Regions from separate parts of the Hymenobacter sp. genome, predicted to be linked through region 2. Evidence: riboswitches for the same ligand, from Rfam matches in the RefSeq annotation. Region 2 holds a riboswitch; the other holds the start of a gene.
The links. Region 2 has a riboswitch for cobalamin ahead of VF629_RS02270 (acyl-CoA thioesterase). Riboswitches for the same ligand answer to the same signal wherever they lie in the genome.
Positions count from the first base shown of each region.

Region 1 (3,401 bases), on a different contig from region 2:
GCCGGGCAGCCAGTACCGTTCGTTCAGGGTGGGGGCGCGGTAGCTGCGGGCCGCACTAGCTTTGGCGGTGACCTGGCGAGTTGATGAGTTGGTGAGCAGGGAATCCTGCGCTAATGATAACAGGTCCCACTCCCCTCCCACCGTGGGCGTGAGCGGCGCCAACCCGGCTGGCAGAGCGGCCTGCCGCAAGTTGGCCGAAAGGCGCAGGCCGGGCCGGGGGTCGTAGCGCAACAGGGCGAACGCGGCTGCCCGGTTCTCGGCTACTTTGGCCATGCCGTAACCATCGACCAGGGCGCTGAAATGCTGCGCTTCGGCGCCCAGGCGCAAGCTGCCCCGGGCGCCCAGGGCGCTGGTGTGCTCGGCCTGGGCCTGGGTGGTGCGCACCCGCGAGTTGCTGGGGTCGCCGCCGTCGCGGTAGTTCAGGATGTCTTCGAACCAGGCCCCGCGCACGGCCCACTGCCGGCGGGCGGCCACGTGGCGGTAGCCCAGCACCAAGCGGCGGCTTTGGTCGTGCTCGCGGGCCTGGGTGGCGGTCACGTTCACACCCGACTGGATTTCGCGGTCGGCATCGGTCAGCCACGCGGCGGCGGTTAGCTCGCCGGCTTTGCCCACGCGCCAGGCCACGTCGGGGCTGATGCTCCACTGGTGGCGCAGGGCCGCATTGCGCAGCTGGTAGCGCACGGGGCCACTCGCTTCGCGCAGCACATACGAATAGTTGTTCTGAGCTTCGCGGTAGCTGCCGGCCACCCGCACCGCCACGGTGGGCGTGGCCGTGCGGGCTTCGAGGCTGCCGCCCCGCACGCCAAAGCTGCCCGCGTCGGCCTGCACGCTGCCGTGGAAGCCGGGCCGCCAGTCGGGCTCGGAGTTGAGCAGGACGGCGCCGCCCACGGCGCCACTGCCGTAGAGCGCCGCGGAGGGGCCAGGCTGAATGGCCACGCGGGTAGTGGCGCCAATGGGCAACAACGAAAAGTCGTTTTGGCCCAAAGTAGGCAGCATGATGTTCAGTCCATTCCAGAGCACGGCCGTGTGCTGGGCCGAGGTGCCCCGCAACGCAATGGTGGCCAGCTGGCCGGGGCCGTAGTTCTTGAGCGCAATGGGGGTGCGGGCTTGCAGCACGTCGGCCAGGTTGCCGCCGCGGTACTGCCCCAGCACGGCCGAGTCCAGCTCGAAGCGGCGGCTGCCCACGGCAAACCGCTCGGGGCCCACGGCGCGCACCCGCACTTCGGGCAGGCGGTGGCGCCGCCGGCTCAGCTGCGCAGAATCGGGCGGCGCGGCACCGGCGGGCGCGGGCTGTTGCGCGTGGGCCGCGTTCAGCCCAAGCACCAGCAGCAAGCCGCACCGCAGCGCGGCCCGACTTAATTGAAAAAAATGCATCCGAATCAAATTTTCGGTTAGGAAAATTCGATTCAAAATCCGCCGCCAAACCGCCTCAATTGAGGAAGTCAGTCGTCAGACCGAGGCCGAAAAACAGTTGCTAAACCGGCTACCCGAAAGCAGCCGCTGTTCTCTTTCTCCATTCGTCCTCCGCGAATGCTGAACCTGTGAATGCTGTGGCAGGTCTCCTGGCTTGCTCCGCCGAGTGGGCCGCCTTCCCATCCAACCACCAGTTTTCGAACCGAAAACCAGCGCCGAACAGTGGCGTGCGGGGCCCACCCCGATGTGAAGCGTACAGTTGCGGGGACAGCTCCGGCGTTGAACCGGATTCCCTTTTCAGCCGCGCCTCCGGACGGAGGGTTGGCACCATAGCGGGGCAAAGGTAACATGCAGCGCGGACTCTGCGAGTCCGCGTGTGGCAGAACGTTCTTCCGCACGCGGCTTCGCAGAGTCCCTCCAGGTACAACCACGCTACTCGCTAACGGCGCACGGTGAAGCCCACAAAATATTCGTGGTCACTCAAGCGGTTCATGGCCAGGTGGGTGCCAGCGTCGAGCTGCAGGTTCTTGGTCACCTTGAAAATGGGGGCGAAGTTCAACGAGGCTTGCCAGCGGCGCTGCTGGGTGTTCCACTGCCCTACCGCTTCGCCAATGAGGCCCACTTTTTCGGTGAAGTCGTACTCGACCGCCACCGACGGCATGAGGCGCACAAAGCGGCGGCCTTCTTCGCGGTCGTAGTTGAGGTCGGTTTCGAGTTGAACTTCAAGGTTGGCGTTGTCGCTCAGCTCCAGGTCGGTGGGCAGCACCAGGCCATATTCCATGCCGCCCCCCCCTACCCGCCCGCCGGTGGGCAGGCGCGCGAAGCCGATGACGGCCATGGCAAACTTGCCTTCCTGGTCGTCGCCCACAAAGTTGTGCTTCACCCGCAGGGTCACGTCGCCGAAGCCGGCCTGTCGCTGCTGCCAGTCGCTCGCTTCGGCGGGCCGCTGTTTGGCTACTTTGTAGAGGGGCACTTCGAGTTGCAGGTCGGTGCGGCGGCTCAGGCCCAGCTTGAATAGGGTGTAGGCGTACTTCCACTCCCGCTCCCGCTCGGTGTTTTTCGAGCCGTTGTTCACCAAGCGCAGCAGGTCCATTTCGAGCTGGGCGTGGCCGGCGTCGACGGTGAAGGGGCTTTCGGTCACGCCGGGACGGTCGGGCTGCAGCTCGCGCAGGCGGTTGCGCGGCACGGGCTTGCGCCAACTAAAATGGGCCGAGTCGTAGGGAATGGGTTTCTTGGGAGCTTGCTGCGCCCACCCCGCGGCAGGCAGCAGAAGCAATAGCCAGAACAGCTGTTTCATGCGCCGTGTACGTACCGCCGAGGTTTTGGTCACGGTTTCGGCCATGCAGCTTTTAGCTGGTGCCTAGGGTGGCAGCTTAAAACGGCACCACCACTTTCACGCTCACGTTACGGCCGGGGTTATAAATACCCGAGCGGCCATTGGGCGAAGCGGCGTAGTATTCGAAATACTTCAGCCGGTTGAGGTGGGCCTGGTAGGCGGTATCAAACAGGTTGTCGACCTGCACAAACAGCTGGGCCACCGGGCGGCCGGCGCGGGTGCTCCAGGTGGTGCCGGCCCCCAGGCCCAGCAGGGCGTAGCCGACCGTAGCGGTTTCGGTGTTGTCGAGGGCATAAAACCGGGTTTGGCGGGCGCTGCCGTCCACGGTGGCCCGGAAGTAGGTGCCGCTGAGGCGCCCGGAGCCGGTGGGCAAGGTGGCGCGCAGCTCGGAGCGGCCGCGCAGGGGCGGAATGAGCGGGAGGTAACGGGCGGCGCTGCCTTGGCGTTCCAGCACGGTGGCGTCGGCGTTTTCGCCTGTCACGTAGGCGGCGCTGCTGTTCCAGGCCAGCCACGGCAGGGCGGCGGGCCGCACGCTGAGGCTGGCCTCGAGGCCGTAGAGGCGCGCGGCGGCCTGCTGAAACTGGTAGGTGGTGTTGCCCGGCACAATGACCACGGGCTGGCCGGTGTCGTCAAGCAAGCGCGCCTGGTAGAT
Region 1 covers NZ_DASVSI010000013.1:4,071-7,471, forward strand. The annotation lists gene VF629_RS02065 (TonB-dependent receptor plug domain-containing protein) at 1-1,374, opposite strand, end outside; cobalamin riboswitch at 1,536-1,760, opposite strand; gene VF629_RS02070 (transporter) at 1,853-2,710, opposite strand; gene VF629_RS02075 (TonB-dependent receptor) at 2,787-3,401, opposite strand, start outside.
Region 1: linked by a shared signal. The riboswitch ahead of VF629_RS02065 (TonB-dependent receptor plug domain-containing protein) and the one ahead of VF629_RS02270 (acyl-CoA thioesterase) in region 2 are both predicted to bind cobalamin.

Region 2 (3,401 bases):
TCCTTACCGACGCCTACCGACCTGACGAATCGAACGCTAATGGGCAATTTTGTGGTGTTGGAAATTGCCCCAAACTGCTTCGCCACCTACGCCCATTTGCAACCCGGCAGCCTCACAGTGAAGGTGGGCGACCGGGTGCGGCGCGGGGCCATACTCGGCCGGCTCGGACAGTCCGGTAATAGCAACGCGCCGCACTTGCATTTCCAACTCGCCACCAGGGCGACTTTTGAGGAATCGGAGGGACTGCCGTTCACGTTTGACGCATTCCATCGACTCGGCTCGGCTGCCATCGGCGACGTTCTCGACCGCGCAACCAAGGTTCAATTGCTTGCAGGCCCTCAGCCGGTTCGGCACGTGCAGCTTCCCCTAGACGGCGAAGTTATCAACTTCAAATAGTGTAAAATTCAAGTGCTAACCAGACTTTACTAGCCTTAGCGCTTGCTGAAAACCCAATGATTCCAACCCAAACCCAGGCCGAACCGCGCCCCGCTCCTGCCCGCCCGCCCATTCGCTTCGACCGCAACGAGCTGGCCGGCGCGTTTGGGGACTTGGGCACGGACTTGCCGCTGCTCATTGGTGTCATCGCGGCGTCGGGCGTCGACAGCGCGGGGGTGCTCATCTTGTTCGGGTTGATGCAGGTGTTTTCGGGCTTGTGGTACCGCATGCCCATGCCCGTGCAGCCGCTCAAGGCATTCGCGGCGCTGGTCATTGCCCAGAAAATTCCGGGCCGGGTCATTTTCGGCGGCGGGCTGGCCATTGGCGTCAGCATGTTTTTGCTGTCGATAACGGGGCTGATTGATGCGCTGGCCCGGCTGGTGCCCAAGGCCGTGGTGCGCGGCATTCAGTTTGGGCTGGCCTTGCAGTTGGCCACGCTGGCCCTGAAGCAGTACGTGCCCGCCGATGGCGTGGGCGGCTACGCGCTGGCGGCGGCGGCGTTTGGCATCATCGTGGTGCTACTGGGCAACCGGCGCTGGCCCGCGGCCTTGCTGGTGGTGGCGCTGGGCGTGGCTTACGCGCTGGTTTTCAAGCTGGACTTGGCCACGGCCCAAAAGGCCATTAGCGTGCATTTGCCCACGTGGCACCTGCCTCAAACGGCCGACATACTCACCGGCGCGGTGCTGCTGGCGCTGCCCCAGATTCCGCTGTCGTTGGGCAACTCGGTGCTGGCCACCCGCCAGATTGCGGCCGACTACTTCCCCGAGCGCGGCCTCACGGTGCGCCAAATCAGCTTGACCTATGCCCTGATGAACTTGGTGAGCCCATTTTTTGGAGGCTTTCCGGTGTGCCATGGCTCGGGCGGCATGGTGGGGCATTACGCGTTTGGGGCCCGCACGGGCGGCTCGGTGGTGCTGTACGGGTGCTTGTTTTTGACCCTGGGCCTGTTCTTCAGCCAGGGTTTCCAGCAAGTGGTCCAGATTTTCCCGCTACCCATTCTTGGCGTGCTGCTGCTGTTTGAAGCCCTCACGCTGGCCGCTTTGCTGCGCGACATCAGCGGCATCCGCACTGATATGCTGGTGGCGCTGCTGGTGGGCCTGCTCTGCGCCGGGCTGCCGTATGGCTACCTGGTGGGGCTGGTGGTAGGCACGAGCGTGTACTATGCCGTGCAGCGCGGCTGGGTGGGACTGGGGAAGCATTAGGTTTTTAGTTGTCAGTTGTTCGTTGTCAGTTGTTAGTTTCGATAATGAGCCTAACAACTGACAACGAACAACTAAGCCCTAATCCGCAAGAATGCGGACGGGCTGCTTGTGCTCGTCTACGGCTACGAAGGTGAACAGGCCCGTGACGGCCCGGCGGCGCTCGTCGGTGTACATCTGCTCCACAAAAAGCTCCACGCGCACCTTGAGGCTGGTGCGGCCCACGTGCTCGATGTTGGCCACCAGCTCCACCAGCGTGCCACCGGGGATGGGATGCGTGAAATCGACCCGTTCCGAGGACACAGTCACCATTTTCAGCCGCGAGAAGCGGGTGGCGGCGATGAAGGCCACCTCGTCCATCAGCATGAGCGTGGTACCGCCGAACAGGGTATCGTAGTGATTGGTGGTGTTGGGGAATACAGCTTTGAAAATGCGCGTTTCGGCGCAGGCAATACGGTCGGCGAGAAGCATGGCAAGGGGTAAGAAGGCGGGGAAGGCCACTTTTTGCTTTCATGCCCCTGCTTTTACTCAGCCCACACCGAATGCACGTCGACTTGCCCACGTTCAGCACGCGGCAGCCGGGCCCACCCAATGCCAGCCCCGTAGCGCGGGAGCAGCATCACTCGGCGGCCGGCAGGTCTCCTGACTTGTTTCGGGTGAGCCCCGCCCTTCTCGGTCCGCACACGGCGGACCAATGGGCCTAGTTGGGGCTACCTGCTCCGACCGGTGAGGCCGGGAAACTTACAGTAGCGCGTCTGTTCGGGAGTTGCACCCGATTCCCTTTTAATTTCCGTCGGCGCCGAAGCCCCGGCCGAAAACCGTCCGCTGATTGAAGGAAATCAAATTGAGAACCGACAGGGCGAAGGTAGCAGGTGGGCGCTGACTGATACTTCGGCAAAGTGCCGAGGCGCTTTATTCCGACGCTGGCGGCGCTTCCGCATTGCTTTTCCGCAAGGGCAGCTCTGGCACTAGAAGCGTGACCAGCAGACCTCCAACTACCAGGACAATATTTACCAGGTACACCCGCGAAATGGCTTTGGAGAAAGCCGCCCGCACCACCGGCGAGGCCGCCCCCGTAGCCGCCGCAGCGGGCAAGGCTGGCCCTTCGGATACCACCGCTTGCTTCACGGGTACCACGGCCGGCGCGGCCCCCACGGGAATGCTCTGCGCCAGCGTGAGCGTGAGCACCGTGCCCAGCACCGAGGCCGTAATGGCCCCGCCAATCTGCCGGAAAAACTGACAGGCTGAAGTGGCTTGGCCCATCAGGCGCGGCTCGATGGCGTTTTGAATGGCCAGGGTGTAGAGCGGCATGGTGGGCCCCAGGCCGATGCCGCACAGCAGCAAGTAGCCCAGTATCTGGTAATAGCCAATGGTGGTGGGCATGGTGGCCAGCAGCGACAGACCACCCAGCAACACCACCAGCCCGCCCAGCATCCAGCGCTTGTAGTGGCCGAAGCGCGACACCATTTGCCCGGCCAGCAGCGAGCCCATCACCACGCCCATGGACAGCGGAATGAGGCTGACGCCCGCCCGGGTGGCCGACTCGCCCAGCACGTTCACCATGAACAGGGGCTGGAAAATGATGATGCCCAGAAACGCCCCGCCCAACAGAAACAGCGCCCCGTTGGCCGTGCGAAACACGTCGTTGCGGAAGAGGCCAAAATCCAGAATGGGGTTTTCGTGGCGCAGGCTGCGAAACACAAACGCCATCAGCGACGCCACCGCCACGCCGAACAGCCCCAGCGTGACCGGCGACGTCCAGCCGTA
Region 2 covers NZ_DASVSI010000016.1:2,175-5,575, reverse strand. The annotation lists gene VF629_RS02280 (M23 family metallopeptidase) at 1-396, shown strand, start outside; gene VF629_RS02275 (putative sulfate/molybdate transporter) at 453-1,637, shown strand; gene VF629_RS02270 (acyl-CoA thioesterase) at 1,716-2,105, opposite strand; cobalamin riboswitch at 2,250-2,472, opposite strand; gene VF629_RS02265 (MDR family MFS transporter) at 2,547-3,401, opposite strand, start outside.